One region of the Achromobacter sp. RT286_PF genome, then DNA from elsewhere that is predicted to be linked to it. Evidence: predicted binding sites of a transcription regulator. Region 1 holds the regulator's gene; the other holds the start of a gene.
What was found. The regulator NrdR, encoded in region 1, represses ribonucleotide reductase genes. The targets are predictions, from matches to a motif close to CACNANATNTNGTG.
Positions count from the first base shown of each region.

Region 1 (11,569 bases):
ATGGCCGACCCGGCCAGGAGTGAACCATGAATGCAGTAACCGAAACCGTCGATCTTCAGGCCGCCCCGCCTGTGCGCTTGGTCTTTACCGACTCGGCTGCCGCCAAAGTGAAGGATTTGCTGGCCGAAGAAGGCAACCCTGACCTGAAGCTGCGCGTCTTTGTCCAAGGTGGCGGCTGTTCGGGTTTCCAGTACGGCTTCACGTTTGACGAAGTCGTCAACGAAGACGACACCGTGCTGGACAAGGCCGGCGTCCAACTGCTGGTTGACCCGATGAGCTTCCAATACCTGGTCGGTGCCGAAATCGACTACAAGGAAGACCTGGAAGGCGCGCAATTCGTCATCCGCAATCCCAACGCCAGCACCACGTGCGGCTGCGGTTCCTCGTTCTCGGTGTAATAACCCTGGCAGGAAAGTAAAAGCCCTTCGGCACGCCGAAGGGCTTTTTGCATTGCAGTGATTGGGCGATCAGGCCGGATACAGCGCCCCCAGAATACGCGGCCCGCGTGCACCTGTCACGGCGGGATGCCCGGCCGGCCGCCGCTGCACGAACGCCTGCGCCAGCCACGCAAAGGCCAATGCCTCGACCTGTTGTGCCGGCACGCCCAGCGCGTCGGTTGGCTGTACGGGCCGTTGCAGGCAGTACGCCAGCTCTTGCATCAGGCCCGCGTTGCGCGCGCCTCCTCCGCATACGAAGACGTCCTGCGTGCCCGCCGCCGCGGCATCGATGGCGTTTGCCACGGTGCGGGCGGTCAGGCGTTGCAGCGTGGCCTGCACGTCCTGGGGCGCGGGCTTGGGGCCGTCAAAGGCCGCCAGACGATCATCAAGCCATTGCAGGTTGAACAGGTCGCGCCCGGTGGACTTGGGCGCGGGCAGCGCAAACCACGGTTCGCTGGCGATCAACTGTTCCAGCAGCGGCGCCACCACCTGGCCGGTGGCGGCCCAGCGGCCGTCTGCGTCGTACGGCTGGCCCAGGTGACGCTGGCACCAGGCGTCCAGAAACACGTTCGCGGGGCCGGTATCGAAGCCACGCACGGGCTGGCCCGGAACAAGCAGGGTGACGTTGGCGATACCGCCCAGGTTGAGGACGGCACGGCCATGCGGCGCGCCGAAGATCGCCGCGTGAAAGGGGGGTACCAACGGCGCGCCCTGGCCCCCGGCGGCCACATCGCGGCTGCGAAAATCCGCTACGACGTCGATCCCGGTCAGTTCAGCAAGCAGCGCGGGCGCATTCAATTGCACCGTATATCCGCTATCGGGTCGGTGCCTGACGGTCTGGCCGTGCGAGCCGATGGCGATCACGTCGGTGGCATCCGCTGCGGCGTCCTGAAGCAGGGCGGAAACCGCTTGCGCATACAAGCGGGCAAGCGCATTGGCGGCCAAGGCGGCGCGAGCCAGCTCATCGTTGCCGGAAACGTTCAGCGCCAAGAGCTCGCGCCGCAGGTTTTCCGGCATGGGCAGGCTGGCGCTGGCCAGCACCTGCGGGGCCTGGGACTCGCCCAGGCGCACCAGCACGCCGTCCACGCCGTCGACGCTTGTGCCGGACATCAAGCCGATATAAAGCCCCTGGTGTGCGGGCGATGCGGTTGAAGTGGAGTTCACGGGCGCCTCGATAAAAAGAAAAAGGCGGCCGGCAGAGTTTGCGCGGGCCGCCTTTCTGGACGTTTGCGGATCTGGCCGCCTAGCGGCTGGCCACGTTGGTCAACGCGTCGGGCAGCGTCTGCTGGAATTGCGTCAGCAGCTGGATCTGTTGCTTGTAGGGCGCCACGGCATTGTTGAATGCACGGACTTCCGCCGGTTCCAGGGCACGAGCAACGGGCAGGTCCACCGCCAGCGGGTCGATCGGCTGGTTGTCCACGCGGAACTCGTAGTGCAGGTGCGGGCCGGTGGCCCAGCCGGTAGAACCGACATAGCCCAGCAGTTGCCCCTGCGAGATCTTGGCGCCCTTGGTGATGCCCTCGGCGATGCGGCTCTGGTGCGCGTACAGCGTCGAATACTTGCCGTGGTGCTTCACGATGACGACGTTGCCGTAACCGTTCTGCCAGCCCGAGAACTCGACCGTGCCATCCGCCGTGGAGTGGATCGGCGTGCCCGAAGGCGCCGCGTAGTCCACGCCCTTGTGACCCGTCCACGTTTTGTGGATGGGATGCATGCGCATGCCGAAGGTCGAGCTGATACGGCTGAACTTCAACGCGGTGCGCAGGAACGCGCCACGCAGGCTGGTGCCGTCGAAGTCGTAGTACGAACCGGATTTTTCGTCAGGGCTGAACCAGACAGCGTTGTAGGTCTTGCCGCCGTTGATGAATTCCAGAGCCAGCACGCGGCCCGCGCCGGCATAGCGGCCGTCGTGCGAGCGGACTTCGTAGACCACACGGAACTGGTCGCCTTGGCGCAGGTCTCGCAGGAAGTCGATCTTGGCGCTGAGGATGTCGGCCATCTGCATGGTGACCGAGTCCGGAATGCCGGCGGAGTCGGTCGCGCCAAAGAGCGACGACTTGATCGTGCCCACGGCAACGCGCGTCTGGCGCTCGGTGCTTTCGGTGACTTCCTCGGCCTTGTAGGTGTCGCCGGCAGGGGCGACGTGCAGCATGCGCGTGACGACCTGGCCGTCGGTCTCGTTGCCCGGCGTATGGATGTAACGCAGCCAGATCAGGTTGCCCTGTTCGTCCGTGGCGGCTTGCACCGAGCGGCCCGGGTACAGCTTGTAGATGCTGCGGGCGCTGGGGTCATGCGTCAGGAACGTTTGCAGGCTGGGCGCGTCCAGCTCCAGGCGCTGCAACACCGCGGCCAGCGTGTCGCCGGAGCGAATGCGGGTTTCGCTGATGTACGGCGCGGCGCTGGGCGTGCTGACTTCGACCTGCTCGGCAGTCAGCGGCAGAACGCTCTGGATGATGCGGGACGGGGGGAGTTCGGAGCGGTCGGGTTGCTGCACCATGCCCAGGGCGGCGGCGCCGGCAAACAGACCAATAGCGGTGACGAGAACAGTGCGACGGAAAAGTCCCGAGCGATGCGGCTTGGGCTCAACGGGCGCAAACAGGGCAGCAACTTTGCGCTTGATGCTACTCGCCAGTTCGTGGAGGCCACGATTCATCGTGAAGATACCCTCTCAGGTGGCATGAGCTCGCAGGGTGCGTGACACGAACGGCCCCCGCGCGCCACGATATCCGGGGCAAGGGCTGGCGCGGGGCGCATCTTGTGAACAACGGGTGGTAGACCGAACCACAACTGCGTATATATGGCAGTTGCGTATGATTGGGCGGTATCCTAGCTGATTCGGCTAGAATTTTCGATAGTTTTCGTCACTTTTTACACCTTTTTGTCGGCTGAAGCCGCTTTGGTCCCCCTGCCATGTCTCCCTCTGAAGCCCCTATCACTCCTGAAGTCGAAGCTGATCTGCGTATAGCCAAGCGCGGTTGCGACGAACTGCTGGTTGAATCCGAATTCGCGCGCAAGCTGGCAAAAAGCCGCGCCACTGGTGTGCCGCTGCGCATCAAATTGGGGCTGGACCCCACCGCGCCCGACATCCATCTGGGCCACACGGTGGTGCTGAACAAGATGCGCCAGTTGCAGGACCTTGGCCACAACGTCATCTTCCTGATCGGCGATTTCACCTCGACCATCGGCGACCCCAGCGGCCGCAACAGCACCCGCCCGCCGCTCACGCGAGAGCAGATCGAGTCCAACGCCAAGACGTATTACGCGCAGGCCAGCCTGGTGCTGGACCCGGCGCGTACCGAGATCCGCTACAACTCCGAATGGTGCGATCCGCTGGGTGCTCGGGGCATGATCCAGCTGGCGTCCCGTTATACGGTTGCCCGCATGATGGAACGCGAGGATTTCACCAAGCGCTTCAAGGGTGGCATCCCGATTTCGGTGCACGAATTCCTGTATCCGCTGATGCAGGGCTATGACTCCGTGGCGCTGAAGTCCGATCTGGAGCTGGGGGGCACCGATCAGAAATTCAACTTGCTGGTCGGGCGCGAGCTGCAAAAGGAATATGGCCAGGAGCCCCAGTGCATTTTGACGATGCCGCTGCTGGTCGGTACCGACGGCGTCGAGAAAATGTCCAAGTCCAAGGGCAACTACATCGGCATTTCAGAGTCGCCCGATTCGATGTTCGGCAAGCTGATGTCCATTTCGGACACGCTGATGTGGCGCTACTTCGAACTGCTGTCGTTCCGCTCGCTGGAAGACATCGCCGCCCTCAAGCAAGAGACGGATGGCGGGCGCAACCCGCGTGATGCCAAAGTCATGCTGGCTCAGGAAATCATCACGCGCTTTCATTCGGCCAAGGCGGCGGACGACGCGCTGGCCTCGTTCGAGGCGCGCTTCCGTGACGGCGCCATCCCCGAAGACATGCCCGAAGTGAATATCGGCGGCGCGCCCGTCGGCATCCTGAAGCTGCTGCGCGAGGCCGGCCTGGTCGCGTCCGGTTCCGAGGCGCAGCGCAATGTCGAGCAGGGCGGGGTGCGCGTCAATGGCGATCGGGTGGAAGATAAATCGTTGCAATTGCCGGCGGGCACCTACGTGGTGCAAGTGGGCAAGCGCAAGTTCGCGCGTGTTAACTTGAACCCATGATTGCGAAGTTTTGATACGCTGAGGGTACGGACGAAGGCTGGTACGCCTTTGCGGCATTTCAAGGAGCACGACATGAAACTTTCGAGTTTGTCTTTTTCCGATCACGAGTCGATTCCCGAGCGTTATGCGTTCGGCAAAGTCGATGCGCAATCGCACGTCGCGCTGGCAGACAACCACAACCCGCAGTTTTCGTGGGACGACGTCCCGGCGGGAACGCAGTCGTTTGCGTTGATCTGCCATGATCCGGACGTGCCGTCGCAGCCCGATGACGTCAACCAGGAAGGCCGCGAAGTGCCCGCCGACCTGCCCCGCGTTGATTTCTTCCATTGGGTGCTGGTGGACCTGCCGGCGGATCTTCGCGAAATCGACGAAGGCGCGTTCTCCAATGGGATCACGCCGCGCGGAAAGGGCGGCCCGCTGGCGCCGATGGACGCCCGCCAGGGCATCAACTCGTATTCGTCCTGGTTCGCCAACGACCACGACATGAGCGGCGACTACTTCGGCTACGACGGCCCGTGCCCGCCCTGGAACGATTCCATCGTCCACCGCTACGTGTTCACGCTGTATGCGCTGGACGTCCAGAGCCTGAACCTGAACGGTTCATTCACCGGCGAAGACGCGCTGCGCGCCATGCAAAAGCACGTGCTGGCGCAGGCTTCGGTCACGGGCACCTACACGCTGAACCCGCGGCTGGCGCCTAAACAGATCGGCGCAACGTCAGCGACCTGACGCCGTTGCAAAAACCAAAAGGGCCGCCGTTGAGTGCGGCCCTTTTTTTATGCGGCGCCTTGCATGAATCTTCTTCAAGTCGGTATGAGCGCGATTTCCCGCCGTCAGCCTGTGCCGTGGTTTTCGCGCCCGTCGGCCGAAAATTGCCTGCCTTCGGCGCATTTTGGCGGCAATTGATTCTGGTTGACGCGGTAAACTACGCAAATTCTTCGGGTTTACCCACCCGACACTGCTTTCTCCTCTCTTACCGCCTCAGGAATCCCCCGTCATGTTTGACCGCAACCTTACCTTGTCCAAGGCTGACCCGGACGTTTGGGCCGCCATCCAGAAGGAAGACGTTCGCCAAGAGCAGCACATCGAGCTGATCGCTTCGGAGAACTACGCCAGCCCGGCCGTCATGGAAGCCCAAGGCACGCAGCTCACGAACAAGTACGCCGAAGGCTACCCGGGCAAGCGTTACTACGGCGGTTGCGAATACGTGGATGTGGTCGAGCAACTGGCTATCGACCGCCTGAAGCAGATTTTTGGCGCTGAAGCCGCCAACGTACAACCGAACTCGGGCTCGCAAGCGAACCAGGGCGTGTACATGGCCGTGCTCAAGCCGGGCGACACCGTGCTGGGCATGAGCCTGGCTGAAGGCGGCCACCTGACGCACGGCGCGTCGGTCAACGCTTCCGGCAAGCTGTACAACTTCATCTCGTACGGCCTGGACGAAAACGAAGTCCTGAACTACGCGCAAGTCGAGCAGCTGGCCAAGGAACACAAGCCCAAGCTGATCGTGGCCGGCGCGTCGGCATACGCCCTGCACATCGACTTCGAACGCATGGCCCGCATCGCCCGCGAAAACGGCGCGCTGTTCATGGTCGACATCGCCCACTACGCGGGTCTGGTCGCCGGCGGCGCCTATCCCAATCCGGTTCCCCATGCCGACTTCGTCACGTCGACCACGCACAAGTCGCTGCGCGGCCCGCGCGGCGGCGTCATCATGATGAAGGCCGAGCACGAGAAGATCGTCAATTCGGCCATCTTCCCCGGCATTCAAGGCGGCCCGCTGATGCACGTCATCGCCGGCAAGGCCGTGGCTTTCAAGGAAGCGCTGGAGCCCGGCTTCAAGGACTACGCGCAACAAGTGGTCAAGAACGCCAAGGTGCTGGCCGACACGCTGGTCAAGCGCGGATTGCGCATCGTGTCCGGCCGTACGGAAAGCCACGTCATGTTGGTTGACCTGCGCTCCAAGGGCATCACCGGCAAGGAAGCGGAAGCCGTGCTGGGCCAGGCCCACATCACGGTCAACAAGAACGCCATTCCGAACGACCCGGAAAAGCCCTTCGTGACCAGCGGCATCCGCCTGGGCACCCCGGCCATGACCACGCGCGGTTTCACTGAAGCCGACGCCGAACTCACCGCCAACCTGATCGCCGACGTGCTGGACAACCCGCGCGACGAAGCCAACATCGCCGCCGTGCGTGCCCGCGTCAACGAGTTGACCTCGCGCCTGCCCGTGTACGGCAAGCGTTAAGCCATACGCGGTAAACAGTCAGCCTGCGCGGTTCGCCGCGCGGGCGACGGATTAAGGGACGGCCCCGCAAGGCGCCGTCCCTTTGCTTTGCGCGGCACTGCGGTATCCTCGCGCCATTCAGCGAAAATATTAGGGACAAATTAATCCCTGTCGGCGCTTCCCATGGGCGCGTCGTTACAATATGCTCAAATTTTGCCATTCGTGCCTATAGGGAACACACATGCGGTGTCCATTTTGCGGCAATGCCGAAACGCAGGTCGTCGACAGCCGGGTGTCGGAAGAGGGCGACGCCATCCGTCGCCGCCGCCGTTGCCTGTCCTGTGACAAGCGATTCACCACCTACGAGCGGGTGGAACTTGCCATGCCTTCCATCGTGAAGCGCAATGGCAGCCGCAGCGACTACGATCCCGTCAAGCTGCGCGCCAGCCTGAGCCTGGCCCTGCGCAAGCGACCCGTCAGTACTGAAGACGTGGACGCCGCGGTCGCACGCATCGAAGAGCAATTGCTGGCCAGCGGGCTACGCGAAGTGCCGTCGGAACATATCGGCGAGCTGGTCATGAACGAGCTGCGCAAGCTGGATAAGGTGGCGTACGTTCGCTTTGCCTCGGTCTACAAAAGCTTCGAGGACATCGGCGAATTCGTCGAGGCCATCCGTGAAATGCAGGGGCCACTGCTGCCCGGCAAGTTGCGCAAGGAATAAGTCGACGTTCGCAGAGGCCGGCGTTGTCGGGCGGTGCCGATATGGCGGTGAAACAGCGGCGCTTCGGCGCCGCTATTGCATGGGCGCCGAACGCGCCAGGCTGGGGGATTGGGGCTGAAATTTGCGCCAAACGCGGCGCATGTGCTGGGCAGATCCGAACCCGGATTTTTCGGCCACGCGCTCCAGGTCCAGCCGGGTTTCACGCAGCAAGTCGCGCGCCAGCGCCACCCGGATCTGGTACAGGTAATCCATCGGTGTGCAGCCGGCATGCTCACGGAACAGCCGGGTAAGGTGCCGAGGGCTGGTGTACGCCTGGTCCGCCAACGATTGCGCGGACCATGGCGCGGCGGGATCGCGAATCACCGCGTCCTGCACGAGGTGCACGGTGGGGTGCATGTGGCTGCGGTGTTCCAGCCATGGCGACAGCGCGGTATCGGTGCCCGCGCGGCGCTGGTAGACGACCATCTCGCGCGCGACCTCGCTGGCCACGCGCGGCCCGCAGTGACGCGCGACCATATGCAGCGCCAGGTCGATGCCGGCGGTGATGCCCGCGCTGCTGACCAGGTTGCCGTCTTCGATGAAGATGCGGTTGTCATGCACGCGGGCGCTGGGATCAATACTGCTCAGTTGCGCCAGGCATGAGTGGTGGGTGGTGCAGTCGCGCTGGCGGGTCAGCCCCGCCGAGGCCGCAAACAGCGCGCCCGCGCACACCGTCATCAGCGTGAAGCCGTCGGCGGGATGGCGGACGGCCAGCCACTTGATGATGGCGTGCGCGTCGGGGTCCTCCAGACGGGTATGTTGGCCGACCACGCCCGAAATAATGACCATCGCATTGGCTGGCAGCGTCGCCGGCAGTGGCCGGATGCGGGCCAGATGCAAGCCCGTAATCCCACTTTCCACTTCCGGTGAGGGTCCGCAAAAGTGCTGTTCGAACGTACCCGGGCACAGCTTGTTGGCCACGCGGAACGCTTCCGCCGGCCCCGCCAGGTCCAAGAGAACAATGCCGCGCGGTAGAACGAAATACACCGGAATCATGGGTGCCCGGCCTCGTTTCAGCCCGCCAGCGCGTCCGCTGCCCGCGCAATGCGCGCGAAGCGGCCGTTCAGTACCAGTTCGGTATGGTCGCGAATCTCGGCCGGGCTGTAATGCTTGCCCGAAGGGCTTTGCATCGCGAAGGTCAGCGTGGCGTCCGTCGGAAACACCACTTTGAAACCCGCATCGCTGGCGTGGCGCGAGGTGGTTTCGCAGCATTGTTCAGTGCGGATGCCGCTGACGATGACGCCTTCCACCCCGTTTTCACGCAACCAATCGTGCAGCGTTGCGCCGTTGGCATCAACCGCAAACAGCGACGAATGCACGGTTTTGTGGAAAACGGCCGTGGGCGAAACGCGGAGCTCGGCAAGCGTTTTGACTTGTCCCGAAGCCAGCGAGAAGGGGTTGGAGGCGTCGTCCGACGGGCTTTTGTGAAACACCTGCAGCACCGGAATGTCTTTGGCGCGCGCCGAATCGATCAGGCCCTGGAGCTGCGTCACGAACGCGGGGTACTCGGTTTCGTCCCAAAACGGACGTTGCCGAAAAGACTCTTGGACGTCGATGACGATCAGTGCTTGTTTCATGGTCCGGCCTCCAGGCCTAGGGTTTTTGAGGGGGTAGCGGTATTCTGCGACGCCTTGCGGCGCCCGGCGAGCCATTCCCGGGCCCGTTATCGGCCCAAAACGGACATTCCTGTTGCGAGGTCCCTGCCAGCAGCTTACCCCTATCCGCGGCCTGCCGGAACGACCGCATGCGCGTCGCCGGACATACAATTCCGCCATGACACACCCAAGCGAATCCGACGATATTTCCTGGATGCGCCGCGCCCTGGCGCTGGCCGAAAGCGTGCTTTACACCACCGCGCCGAACCCGCGCGTAGGCTGCGTCATCGTGCGCGATGGGCAAGTGCTGGGAGAGGGCGCCACGCAGCCTCCTGGCGGCCCTCATGCCGAAATCGGCGCGTTGCGTGACGCCAAGGCGCGTGGCCACGACGTAACAGGCGCCACGATCTACGTCACGCTTGAGCCCTGCAGCCATTTCGGGCGCACACCGCCTTGTGTTGACGCCGTGCTGGCGGCCCGGCCGGCGCGCGTGGTCGTCGCCATCGGCGACCCCAACCCGCTGGTCAACGGGCAGGGGCTGGCGCGCTTGCGCACCGCCGGCATCCACGTGACGACGGGGGTGTGCGAGCAAGAAGCGCTTGCGCTGAATGCCGGTTTTATTTCGCGCATGAGCCGCGGCTTGCCCTGGGTTTGGATGAAGATGGCGGCGTCGCTGGATGGGCGCAGCGCGCTGCATAACGGAATGTCCCAATGGATTACCGGGCCGCAAGCCCGGGCGGATGGCCACCGGTGGCGCGCGCGCAGCTGCGTCGTGCTGACCGGGATGGGCACCGTGTTGAAAGACAATCCGCTGCTGAACGTGCGCGACGTCGACACACCGCGCCAGCCGCGCAAAGCCGTCGTTGATGGCCAATTTGCCATTCCCGAAGATGCCCGCCTGTTCGATGGGGGGCCAGTGATTCTGTTCACCGCGCGCGAAGATGCCGCCAAGGCCTCACGGCTGGCCGACAAGAACGCGCGCGTCATCCTCATGCCGGGGGCCGTGCCGGGTCGCGTGGACCTTGGCGGCATGATGCGCTGGTTCGCGCAAGCAGAGTTCAACGAAGTGCACGTCGAGGCCGGTGCCGGCCTGAGCGGCGCGTTGGTTGGCGCGGGCTGCGTCGACGAATTGCTGTTGTATCTGGCGCCTGTCTTGCTTGGCGATGCGGCGGGCATGGTCCGTTTGCCCATGCTTGAGCACTTGGATGCCGCGCACCGCTACGAATTTATCGATAGCGTCATGGTGGGCGCGGACCTGCGTTTGCGTGCTCGCGTGCAAGCCACTTGGCGCGAGCTGATGCAGCGCGTGGCGTTGCCGACGTCGGTTTGATGCGGTCTTGGTTTGAACATCGTCGCACGTTCAAGGCAAGGTGCTAGCACTCGTCACAGGCGGCTGCCAATCGCGTTTTTCGCGACGCATTGACGATGCTTTGCGTCGTGTTCGGCACGGCAATTGCGGCAAAGTTTGCGACTGTTTGCTCGCTCCTTTGCTTGCTGAAAACCCGCATTACGATTTTGATCATTACGCCAAATGAATTGCCACAAAACCGTCAATTGGCTTTAGCATAGACACATGACTTGGCGCTTCCTGCCTGCGGCCATCACCGCAAAGTGCTATGCGCCCACGTCACCACGGATTCCCGTGCCGCAGTATCGGCGCTGTTTCATAACCGACCGGCACGCTGCTGAATGAAGCGCAACGCGCTCTTCAGAACGTTCGCCGCCATCGCATGGCGGACGCATCGAGCTACTGCTCGAATCATAAGAATCCACCGGGATATCGCTCATCCCTTCAAATCATTGCCGTCCATTTCATGTGCGGTCGCACCACGCATGGCTGCCATAGCAATATGCTGAAGATGAGCGAGTTAACTTATTCACGTAAGTTGCATTCCCTGACGGAACTTGCGTCAGGCGCTTGCAGCCTAACTGGAAAGGGTCCGACCGTGCTTCATGGTTGATGTGTGGCGAAAGCAACATAACAACTGGCCGAAAACGCCAAACGCGAGATTGACTGGTAAAGCGTCGGCACTTAGGCACAATGGGGACACGTAGGCGTAGTGAATTTTTCGCGTGTTGTAGGAGGTTTCCGTGCAAAACATCGTCGAAGGCTTCAAGTCGCAGTATGCAAGAGAGCAGGAGTCAGAGCTTTCTCTTGAGGAGTATCTGAACCTCGCCAAACGTGATCCCATGGCGTATGCCAGCCCCGCTGAGCGCATGCTGGCGGCGATCGGCGAACCCGAAGTCGTGGATACGCGCAACGACCCACGTCTTTCCCGTTTGTTTTCCAACCGGACCATCCGGCGCTATCCGGCGTTTCAGGAGTTCTACGGCATGGAGGACGTGATCGGTCAGATCGTCGCGTTCTTCAAACACGCCGCGCAAGGGCTGGAAGAGCGCAAGCAAATCC
Region 1 covers NZ_JCBAMR010000019.1:85,824-97,392, reverse strand. The annotation lists gene erpA (iron-sulfur cluster insertion protein ErpA) at 27-398, shown strand; gene AC6LJY_RS16490 (anhydro-N-acetylmuramic acid kinase) at 468-1,601, opposite strand; gene AC6LJY_RS16485 (M23 family metallopeptidase) at 1,681-3,090, opposite strand; gene tyrS (tyrosine--tRNA ligase) at 3,348-4,577, shown strand; gene AC6LJY_RS16475 (YbhB/YbcL family Raf kinase inhibitor-like protein) at 4,650-5,306, shown strand; gene glyA (serine hydroxymethyltransferase) at 5,575-6,825, shown strand; gene nrdR (transcriptional regulator NrdR) at 7,046-7,525, shown strand; gene AC6LJY_RS16460 (GlxA family transcriptional regulator) at 7,598-8,560, opposite strand; gene AC6LJY_RS16455 (cysteine hydrolase family protein) at 8,578-9,141, opposite strand; gene ribD (bifunctional diaminohydroxyphosphoribosylaminopyrimidine deaminase/5-amino-6-(5-phosphoribosylamino)uracil reductase RibD) at 9,374-10,489, shown strand; gene AC6LJY_RS16445 (PrkA family serine protein kinase) at 11,260-11,569, shown strand, end outside.

Region 2 (11,569 bases), on a different contig from region 1:
TCCGAGTTTTCGGAACGCCGTTTTTTCGTTTTGCTATTGGCTTGCTGTTGGCTTGCTATTGGCGGGCCGTTGGCCGGCGGTTGCCTTGCCATTGGCCCTGCCCCCCCGCCCTACGCGTTCGTGATCGCCGCGCGCGCCTTCAACGCCCGGGCGAAGAACGCGCCCAGCAGGGGCAGCAGCACCGCCGACCCGCCAAACAGCGCCGCGGCGCCGATCTCGTCCACCACCGCCCCCGCCAACGCCACGCCCGCCGCCTGCCCCATGAACAGGCACGACGCAAACCACGCCACCGCCGTGCCACGCGCGGAAGGCACCATCTGCGTCGCGTTGGTTTGCAACGTGGCATGCAGCAGGTAATAGCCAAAGCCCGCCAGCACGCTGGCAAGCAGGCTCCACATCCAGATCGGACCCAGCAGGTACGACAGGAAGGCGACGCCCAGCACCAGACCGCCCGCAACCGCCAGGCCGCGTTCGCCCAGACGCTTGAGTATGCGGCCGGCCACGACCGTGTAGATCAGCCCGCCCACCGCGTACACCGCCACCAGCGCACCGGCGGCCGTCAACGAAATGTTGAATCGTTCGTGCAGGTAAGACGGCGCGAATGCCAGCGCGCCAAAGACCAGCAGGCCCTCAACGAACACCGTGGCCAACACAATGCGCGCCCACGGCGTGCCCAGCACCAGCCGCGCCTGCCCGATAAAGCCCTGACGAACCGCGTTGGGGTCCACCTGCGCAAAGCCCGCCGCGCGCTGGCGCCGCACCTCCAGGTGCAGCAGCACGCCCACGATCAGGTAGCCCACCACCAGGGCCGCGAAGGCCCAGCGCCAGCCCACGGTGTCCGCGAAAATGCCGCCGGCCAACTGGCCCGCGGACATGCCCAGGATGGTGCCGGTCAAAAAGCGGGCCAGCGTCGCCTGGCGGCGCTCGTAGGGTACGTTGTCGCCAATCCAGGCCATCGACAACGGCACGATGCCCGCCCCCGCCGCGCCGGACAGCGCGCGGCAAAGCACCAGCACATCCAGGGATTCGGCCATGACGGCGCCCGCGCTGCCCAACGCACAGGCCACGGTGGCCACGCTGACCACGCGGTACTTGCCGTAGCGGTCGCCCACGGGACCGAAGAACATCTGCAACACGCCGTAGGCCACCGCAAACGCCGTCACGGCGCGCGCCGCCTGGCCGGTGGTCGTGCCGAATTCCGCCGCCAGCTGCGGCAGCATGGGATCACAGATGCGAAAGGCGCTGGCGCTGACAAAGGCGGCCAGGGCAAGCAGCGCGATGGCGCGTGCTTCAGAGGACATGGCGGGCATGGGGAACCGGCGGCTAGGCAAAAGTCGAAGCCCGCACCTTACCGCAGCCCGGCCATCTTGGCGCGGTGGGCGAACGCAGTGTCCGCCCCGCGCAACGGTGCGTCGGGCGCGGCCTTGTTCCGGCGCAGCGCCGGCATGCGCCCTCCCCGCGCAACGCTCAATACGGCAGGCGATAGCCCTGCGGCATGCGGCGCGCGGTGACCACCTGGCCGCCGCTCTTGAGTTCGCGCAGCGTCAATTTGGCGTGCTCGACTTTTTCGACGCGATAGCGGTTCAGGTAAATGGGGTCGTTGGCATCCACGGGCTCGCCGGCGGACTTGGTGGTCTGCATCGTGTAGACGTTGTCGGCCACCGTCCAGCAACCGGTCTCGCGCAGGGCCGGGCGCGACTTGCGCCCGATCTTGAGCAAAGACTCATAGGCCATCGAGCCATCGGCGGACAACACGATCAGCGATTGCAATTCGCCGCTGACATCGCGCGGGCGCGTGTTCGACAGCCAGGTACCAATCATGGGGTCGCCGCTTTTGGCCGGCACACAGGCCACCGCCTTGGGTGGGTCCGCGGGCTGCGCCTCGGTAATGACGGCGGGCTTCCTGGCGACGCACCCGGCCAGGATAAGAACGGCGCAGGCGATGCCGGCCGAACGCAAATACACACTGCTCATGACTTCCTCAACACGTCTGTCGACGCGCCGCGCCGATCACACCGGCACGTCCCTCGCGCAGCAAACATCACGCACTCTAAAGAGCCGCTGGGCAAGAATCAACGACGATCCGCGCGGTGTGCAATTGCGCAACAGTCCGCGTCGCAAAGCCGCTGGTTTAGCCATGGAACGCGCACGAATGCGTTGGTTTCAAGCGACACCGCGCGCGTGTCCACGGCTGCTTTTTCCGCGCGCTCTATATATAGAGGGCGCTGCGATCGGCCTGGGTCACAACGGCAGCCGTTGTTCGTGCTTGATCTCGCGCAGCGCCACGATGGTGCGCGTCTGGCGGATGCCCGGCATGTTGAACAGGAAGCGATGCAGGAAACGGTCGTAGGCCTCGGGGCTTTCCACCAGGATCTTCAACAGGAAGTCCGAATCGCCGGTGACGGCGTAGCACTCCAGGATTTCGGGCGCGTCGCGCACCGAGCGTTCGAAGTGTTCAACCGTGTTCGACGAATGCCGCTCCAGGCTGATCTGCGCAAACATGCAGCCCAGGCCCACCTTGCTGCGGTCCACCTGCGCGCTATAGCCCTGGATCACCCCGCTGGCTTCCATCGCCTTGACCCGCCGCCACACCGGCGCGGCCGATAGCCCTACCTTGTCGGACAGCTGCTGCGCCGAAGCCCGGCCGTCCTCCTGCAAGGCCTTGAGGATGCCGATATCGGTCTTGTCCATCGCTTTGTCTCCTGGTTTTTGTCGAACACGAAATGTTCATTGCGAATTATAGGGATAGCACGATCCAAAAACGCAATAAATCGGATGCCTCGCGAACCTATCATGGTGCGAAATACCAGGAGCATTCACTATGGACGGCACTCCCGCCCCCGAACCCCAGCTGGACCTTGATTACCAGCTTGCCGACAACCTTACGCGGGAGTCCGGCCGCATCTTCCTGACGGGAACGCAGGCGCTGGTGCGAATCATGCTGACGCAGGCACGGGTCGACCGTGAACGCGGGCTGAACACGGCGGGCTTTGTGTCGGGCTACCGCGGATCGCCATTGGGCGGCGTGGACATGGCCATGTGGAAGGCGAAGAAGGCGCTGGACGCCAGCAAGATCTCGTTCCTGCCCGGCATCAACGAAGACATGGCCGCCACCGCCGTCATGGGGACGCAGCAGGCCGGCGTACGCGCCGATCGCAACGTCGATGGCGTATTCGCCATGTGGTACGGCAAAGGGCCGGGCGTGGACCGCGCGGGCGATGCGCTGCATCACGGCAACGCGGCCGGCGCATCGCGCAACGGCGGCGTGCTGGTGGTGGTGGGCGATGACCACACCGCCGTGTCGTCCTCGATTCCGCACGCCAGCGAAGCGTCGTTGATCGGCTGGCAAATGCCGATCGTGCATCCGACCTCGATCGACGAGTACGAGACCTTTGCGCTATGGGGCTGGGCGCTGTCGCGCTATTCCGGCACGTGGGTCGCATTCAAGGCGGTGTCCGAAACCATCGAAAGCGGGCACTCGTTCACCCCCGCCGCCGTGCAGCACTACGACATGCCGTCCAACTCCGACATGCCGCCCGAGTCGCTGGAGTATTCCGCGCGCGACTTCCTGTCGCTGGCCGTGGAAGCGCGCATGAATCTGCGCATGAAAGCGGTGGCCGCCTTCGCGCGCCGCCACAGCATTGACCGCCTGACCTGTCCGGCGCCGCGCGCCACCGTGGGCATCGTCACCGTCGGCAAGGCGCATCTGGACACCATGGAAGCGCTGGCGCGCCTGGGCGTGGACACCGTCACCGCCAACGCGCCCGTGCGCATCTACAAGCCGGGCCTGACCTGGCCGATGGACGGTGAACGGCTGCTGGAGTTTGCACGCGGGCTGTCGCACGTCCTGGTGATCGAAGAAAAAGGCGCCGTGGTCGAAAGCCAGATCAAGGATCTGCTGTTCAACCTGCCGGACCGCCCGACCGTCATCGGCAAGAAAGGCCTGGACGGCGAAACGGTGGTGCCGTCGGCGGGCCAATTGCGCCCGTCGCTGCTGGCGCGGCCGCTGGCGGCGTGGTTGTCGCGCAGCGCCGGCCTGCCGCTGGGCACGGACCTGGCCGCGTTCGATTGCCAGTCGGCGCTGTCGAACGACGCCGATGGCATGCGCCGCCGGCCGTATTTTTGTTCGGGCTGTCCGCACAGCACGTCGACCAAGGTGCCCGAGGGCAGCCAGGCCTTGTCCGGCGTGGGCTGTCACTACATGGCTGCGTGGATGGACCGCGACACGGGCGGGCTGACGCAGATGGGCGGCGAAGGCGTGGACTGGATCGGGCTGTCGCGCTACACCAAGATGCCGCACATCTTCCAGAACATGGGCGAAGGCACCTACTACCACTCGGGCTATCTGGCGATTCGCCAGGCGGTCGCCGCGCGCGCCAACATCACCTACAAGATCCTGTTCAACGACGCGGTTGCGATGACGGGCGGGCAACCCGTGGACGGCCCGATCTCGGTGCCGCAGATCTGCCAGCAACTGCGCGGCGAGAACGTGGCGCGCATCGTCGTCACCAGCGACGAGCCTGAAAAATACCAGGGCGTGGACCTGGGACCCAACATCAAGGTGCACCACCGCCGCGAGCTGGATGCGTTGCAGCGCGAGCTGCGCGAGATTGCCGGCGTGACCGTGCTGATCCATGACCAGACGTGCGCCGCCGAAAAGCGCCGCCGCCGCAAGAAGAACCAGTTCCCCGATCCGGCGCGCCGCATGCTGATCAACAGCGCGGTGTGCGAAGGCTGCGGCGACTGCGGCGTGCAATCGAACTGCCTGTCGGTGGTGCCGCTGGAAACGCCGTACGGCCGCAAGCGCGCGATCGACCAATCCAGCTGCAACAAGGACTATTCCTGCGCAGAAGGTTTCTGCCCCAGCTTCGTGTCGGTCATGGGTGGCAAGCCGCGCAAGAGCGCCGCGCCCAAGACCGATCAGGAACGCCTGCAACGCCTGATCGAGCAATTGCCGCAACCCGCCACGCCGTCGCTGGACCGGCCCTACCGGCTGCTGGTCGCCGGCATGGGCGGCACGGGCGTCATCACCATCGGCGCCATCGTGTCGATGGCCGCGCACCTGGAAGGCCTGTCGGCGGCGGTGCTGGACCTGACCGGCCTGGCGCAAAAGGGCGGCACCGTTGTCAGCCATATCCGCTTGGCGCCTGCCGGCGCGCCGGCGGGTCCGGTGCGACTGGACTGGCAGCAGGCCGATGCCGCCATCCTGTGCGACCCGGTGGCCTCGGTCGCGCCGGATTCGCTGGGCGCGTTGCGCCGCGGGCACACGCAGGTCACCGTCAACACCTATGTGGCGCCCGTGTCCGAGTTCACGCGGGACCCTGACGCCGCCATGCGCCCCGAGGCGTTGCTGGCCAAGATTCGCCACGCCGCGGGCGATGCCAACACGGCCGCCATCGACGCGCACGAAGCCGCGCTGGCATTGTTTGGCGACAGCATCCTGTCGAACATGTTCATGCTGGGCTATGCCTGGCAGCGCGGCGGCGTGCCGTTGTCGCAGGCGTCGATCAACCGCGCCATCGAACTGAACGGCGTGGCCGTAGCCGCGAACCGCGCGGCATTCGACAGCGGCCGGCTGGCTGCGCATCAGCCCGACGCGCTGGAAAGCGCGCTGCGTCCGCGTGCCCAGGTGGTACAGCTGCACGTGCCGGAAACCTTCGAACGCGCCGTGGCCCGCCGCATTGCGGACCTGACCGCGTATCAAGACGCCCGCTACGCACGCGTCTACCAGGACGTGGTCGAAGCGGTTGCCGCGCGCGAACGCGAATTGGCGCCCGAGGCCAAGTCGCCGCGACTGGCGATGGCGGTGGCGCGCGGCCTGTTCAAGCTGATGGCCTACAAGGACGAATACGAAGTGGCGCGGCTCTACACCGGCGAGGCATTCCAGGCGCAGTTGAAGGGTCAGTTCGAAGGCGACTACAGCCTGCGCTTTCACATGGCCCCGCCGATCTTCGCCCGCAAGGACCCGCGCACCGGTGTGCCGCGCAAGATGACGCTGGGGCCGCGCACCATGTCGGCACTGAAATTGCTGACACGGTTGAAAGGACTGCGCGGCACCTGGTTCGACCCGTTCGGCCACACCGCCGAACGCAAGATGGAGCGGGCGCTTGTCACCGAGTACCGCCAGACCATAGACCAGCTTCTTGTAGGGTTGACCCGCGACAAGATCGCGCAAGCAGCTACAATCGCCGGCCTTGCAGAAACCATCCGCGGCTACGGCCACGTGAAGTCTGCGAACGTCGAGAAGTACCGGACGCAATTGGGTCGATTGATGCAGAGCTATATGGCACCGGCCCCGCGCGACATACCCCTGCGGAAAACCGCATAAACAGTCGCTCTGAGCGGTGCAGTCCTGGGCGCGCCTTACTGGGCGCGCCCAGTGCATTTAGTAACAATCTTTTGTGAGCTTCGTCATATCTTCTTCTTGTTCCAGTAGGTCTCGATCACTAGAATTAGTGTCCAACGAGGGGTGCTACACTACATGTTGTGGTCGCCTAAGCGCTGATTCTCGTCGGCCACGCCTTTTGGACTAAGCCGTCCAAGCCGTTCCGACCCCCTCAAAAGATCCACATTCGTACCGGACATGACCGCCGTCATGTCGCTATCTACGCGTTTTCGCACAGGAGCTTCCATGCAGACTTCGATCGCCTCTGTGACCCGGCCTTCGGCCGTGCCGCCCTCGCAAACCGATTCCCCTGCCGACGCCAATGGCGGGCAATGGGCCAGCTACAACATCATTCGCCGCAATGGCTCGGTGGTTGGGTTTGAGCCCAGCAAGATCGCCATCGCCATGACCAAGGCCTTTCTGGCCGTCAACGGTGGCCAGGGCGCCGCGTCCGCGCGTGTGCGCGAACTGGTCGAGAACCTGACCAGCCAGGCCGTGAACGCCCTGGTGCGCAACCGCCCCAACGGCGGCACCTTCCATATTGAAGACATCCAGGACCAGGTCGAACTGGCGCTGATGCGCTCGGGCCAACATGACGTTGCCCGCGCCTACGTCCTGTATCGCGAGAAGCGCACGCAAGAGCGCGCCGCCGCCGCTGCCGCCGAAGGCCAGGAAAAGGCCGCCGCCGCTCCTGAAGAACACGTGCTGAACGTCACCGACGCCGGTGTGCGCCGTCCGCTGGACCTGGCTGAGTTGCGCGCGACCATCGTCGCCGCCGGCGAAGGCCTGGACGAATTCATCGATAGCGAAGCCATCCTGAAGGAAACGGTCAAGAACCTGTACGACGGCATCCCCGTCGACGAAGTGTTCAAGTCCGCCATCCTGTCCGCGCGCGCGCTGGTCGAAAAAGACCCGGCCTACAGCCAAGTCACCGCTCGCCTCTTGCTGCACACGATCCGCAAGGAAGTGCTGGGCGAAGAAGTCTCGCAAGACGGCATGATCGCGCGTTACGCCGAATACTTCCCCACGTTCATCGCACGCGGCATCGAAGGCGGCCTGCTGTCGCCCGAACTGGCCAACTATGACCTGACTCGCCTGGGCAAGGCCTTGAACGCCAAGCGCGATCTGCAATTCGGCTACCTGGGCCTGCAGACGCTGTACGACCGCTACTTCCTGCACATCCGCGGCACCCGCATCGAACTGCCGCAGGTGTTCTTCATGCGCGTGGCCATGGGCCTGGCGCTGCGCGAAGCCGACCGCGAAACGCGCGCCATCGAGTTCTACGAGATCCTGTCCTCGTTCGACTTCATGAGCTCGACGCCGACGCTGTTCAACTCGGGCACGCTGCACTCGCAGTTGTCGTCGTGCTATCTCACGACCGTCTCCGATGACCTGGAAGGCATCTACGACGCCATCAAGGAAAACGCGCTGCTGGCCAAGTACGCCGGCGGCCTGGGCAACGACTGGACCCCGGTGCGCGCGCTGCGCAGCCACATCAAGGGCACCAACGGCGAAAGCCAGGGCGTGGTTCCGTTCCTGAAGGTCGTCAACGACACCGCCGTCGCGGTGAACCAGGGCGGCAAGCGCAAGGGCGCGGTGTGCACGTACCTGGAATCGTGGCACCTGGACATCGAAGAATTCCTGGAACTGCGCAAGAACACCGGCGACGAACGCCGCCGCACGCACGACATGAACACGGCGAACTGGATTCCCGATCTGTTCATGAAGCGCGTCATGGAAGGCGGTGAATGGACGCTGTTCTCGCCGTCCGACTGCCCCGACCTGCACGACAAGGTCGGCCGCGCGTTTGAAGAAGCGTATGTCGGCTACGAAAAGCGCGTCGCCAGCGGCGAGCTCAAGCTGTACAAGAAGATGCCGGCGCTGACGTTGTGGCGCAAGATGCTGTCGATGCTGTTCGAAACCGGCCACCCCTGGATCACGTTCAAGGATCCGTGCAACATCCGTTCGCCGCAGCAACACGTGGGCGTCGTCCACAGCTCGAACCTGTGCACCGAGATCACGCTGAACACCAACGAATCCGAAATCGCGGTGTGCAACCTGGGTTCGGTGAACCTGGTCGCGCACATGAAGCCGGCTGCCGGCGGCGGATTCGAACTGGATCACGACAAGATCAAGCGCACGGTCAGCATCGCGATGCGCATGCTCGACAACGTTATCGACATCAACTACTACGCCGTCGAGAAGGCCCGCAATTCCAACGCGCGCCATCGTCCGGTGGGCATGGGCATCATGGGTTTCCAAGACTGCCTGCAAATGATGCGCGTGCCTTACGCATCGCAAGCCGCCGTTGAATTCGCTGATCGTTCGATGGAAGCCGTTTGCTATCACGCGTACTTCGCGTCGAGCCTGCTCGCCGAAGAACGTGGTCGCTATCAATCGTATGAAGGTTCGTTGTGGTCGCGTGGCATCTTGCCGCAAGACACGTTGAAGATGCTGCGTGATGAACGCGGTGGTCATGTTGAAGTTGATGAATCGAGCACGCTCGATTGGGATACGTTGCGCGCGCGCATCAAACAACACGGCATGCGCAACTCCAATTGCGTGGCAATTGCCCCAACCGCGACTATTTCCAATATCATTGGTGTATCTGCGTGCATCGAACCTACTTTCCAGAACTTGTACGTCAAATCGAATCTCTCCGGCGAGTTCACGGTCGTTAACGATTACCTCGTGCGTGACCTGAAGAAACTCGGTCTCTGGGACGAAGTCATGGTCGCCGACCTCAAGTACTTCGACGGCAGCCTGTCCCGCATCGATCGCGTACCTTCCGAACTCCGCGAACTCTACGCCACCGCGTTCGAAGTCGAACCGAGCTGGCTGGTTGAATGCGCGTCGCGCCGTCAGAAGTGGATCGATCAAGCTCAGTCGCTGAACATCTACATGTCGGGCGCATCGGGCAAGAAGCTGGATGACACCTACAAGCTGGCATGGCTGCGTGGCCTGAAGACCACGTACTACCTGCGTACCCTGGGCGCCACCAGCGCCGAGAAGTCCACGGGCCGCGGCGGCGAACTGAACGCCGTCACCGCTGGTGGTCAATCCACGGCCGCGGCCGTGGGCGCCGCACCTGTTTTGCCGGAACCCGAAGTTCTCGGGGCGGTTTGCACCATGCGGCCGGGCGACCCCGGCTTCGAAGAGTGCGAAGCCTGCCAATAACCGCCTCCGGAGAATTGAAATGATTAATTGGGAAGACGACACCACCGCCACGCAACCTGCTTCCCCCGCCCCTGCGGGCGGCCAGCAGGCTGCGCCCGAAGTCCGGGCGGCGACGGGTGTATTCGGCGACACCGCCATGCCCACGCCTGCCGCGCCTGAACACGCGGCGGGTCTGGCTGCCAGCGGCGCCGCTACCGCGCAGCGCGTGAAGGTTGCCGACAAGCGCATCATCAACGGCGAAACCGACGTCAATCAACTTGTGCCGTTCAAGTACAAGTGGGCGTGGGAAAAGTATTTGGCCACGTGCGCCAACCACTGGATGCCGCAAGAGATCAACATGTCGCGCGACATCGCGCTTTGGAAGAACCCCAACGGGCTCACCGAAGACGAACGCCGCATCGTCAAGCGCAACCTGGGTTTCTTCGTCACGGCCGACTCGCTGGCCGCGAACAACATCGTGTTGGGCACCTACCGCCACATCACGGCTCCCGAATGCCGCCAGTTCCTGCTGCGCCAGGCATTCGAGGAAGCGATCCACACGCACGCTTATCAATACATCGTCGAAAGCCTGGACCTGGACGAAGCCGAGATCTTCAACGCTTATAACGAAGTTCCGTCCATCCGCGCCAAAGACCAGTTCCTGATCCCGTTCATCGACGCGATCGCGGACCCCAACTTCAAGACGGGCACGCCCGAAGCCGACCAGACGCTGCTGAAGTCGCTGATCGTTTTCGCTTGCTTGATGGAAGGCCTGTTCTTCTACGTTGGCTTCACGCAGATCCTGGCGCTTGGCCGCCAGAACAAGATGACCGGCGCCGCCGAACAGTACATGTACATCCTTCGCGATGAATCCATGCACTGCAACTTCGGCATCGACCTGATCAACACCGTCAAACTGGAAAATCCGCATCTGTGGACGCCGGCCTTCCGCGAAGAAATTCGAGAACTCTTCCGCAAAGCGGTCGAACTCGAATACGCTTACGCCGAAGACACGATGCCGCGCGGCGTGTTGGGTTTGAACGCACCTATGTTCAAATCCTACCTGCGCTTCATCGCCAACCGTCGTTGCCAGCAAATCGGTATCGAACCGCTGTACCCGCAGGAAGAAAATCCCTTCCCCTGGATGGCGGAAATGATCGATCTTAAAAAGGAACGCAACTTTTTTGAAACTCGCGTGATCGAATACCAAACCGGTGGCACGCTGAGCTGGGAGTAAAGCAGTACGTCATCAGGCCCGGCGCGGGCACGCTCTGCGAATGCAGAGCGTCGCGTTCGCGACAGGCTTGATGACGCGCTTCCTGGTCAGGGTGTTTTCGAACACGTAGAACAAGCGGTCGGCGGCCTGTGATCAGGCTGCGACCGGCGCCATTTGAAATGGCTCGCGCCAAAGGAGCGGGGGCCATATCAAATGGCTGTGCCGAATTCATTAGCGCAAACCGTAGTAGCTGTTGCTCGCACAGAACAGCGGCATGCGCCGATGAATAGCCCGGGCACGGTTCGCCTTGTTGGCGAGTCGGGGCACGGGTTTAAGTTCTGGGACCCCTGAACCTAAGGAGCATGACCATGGCAACAGCCAAGAAAGCCGTAAAGAAAGCAGCGGCGAAGAAGCCCGCCGCCAAGAAGGCAGTCGCTAAGAAGGCCGCACCGGCCAAGAAAGCCGCTGTCAAGAAGGTAGCAGTCAAGAAAGTCGCCGCCGCCAAGAAGCCGGCAGTGAAGAAGGTTGCCGCCAAGAAGCCGGCAGCCAAGAAGGTCGTCGCCAAGAAAGCGGTAGCCAAGAAGGCCGTCGCTAAAAAGGCCGTCGCCAAGAAGGCGCCTGCCGCCAAGAAAGCGGTAGCCAAGAAAGCCGTCGCCAAGAAGGCCGTTGCCAAGAAGGCAGTTGCCAAAAAGGCCGTAGCCAAGAAAGCGGTAGCCAAGAAGGCCGTCGCCAAAAAGGCCGTTGCCAAGAAGGCGCCTGCCGCCAAGAAAGCGGTAGCCAAGAAGGCCGTCGCCAAGAAGGCAGTTGCAAAG
Region 2 covers NZ_JCBAMR010000059.1:9,850-21,418, reverse strand. The annotation lists gene AC6LJY_RS26585 (MFS transporter) at 111-1,310, opposite strand; gene AC6LJY_RS26580 (hypothetical protein) at 1,468-1,974, opposite strand; gene AC6LJY_RS26575 (Lrp/AsnC family transcriptional regulator) at 2,242-2,691, opposite strand; gene AC6LJY_RS26570 (indolepyruvate ferredoxin oxidoreductase family protein) at 2,822-6,328, shown strand; gene AC6LJY_RS26565 (ribonucleoside-diphosphate reductase subunit alpha) at 6,632-9,562, shown strand; gene AC6LJY_RS26560 (ribonucleotide-diphosphate reductase subunit beta) at 9,582-10,778, shown strand; gene AC6LJY_RS26555 (histone H1-like DNA-binding protein) at 11,126-11,569, shown strand, end outside.
Region 2: a site for NrdR is predicted at 6,476-6,489, ahead of AC6LJY_RS26565 (ribonucleoside-diphosphate reductase subunit alpha). Genes of this name have one in related genera too.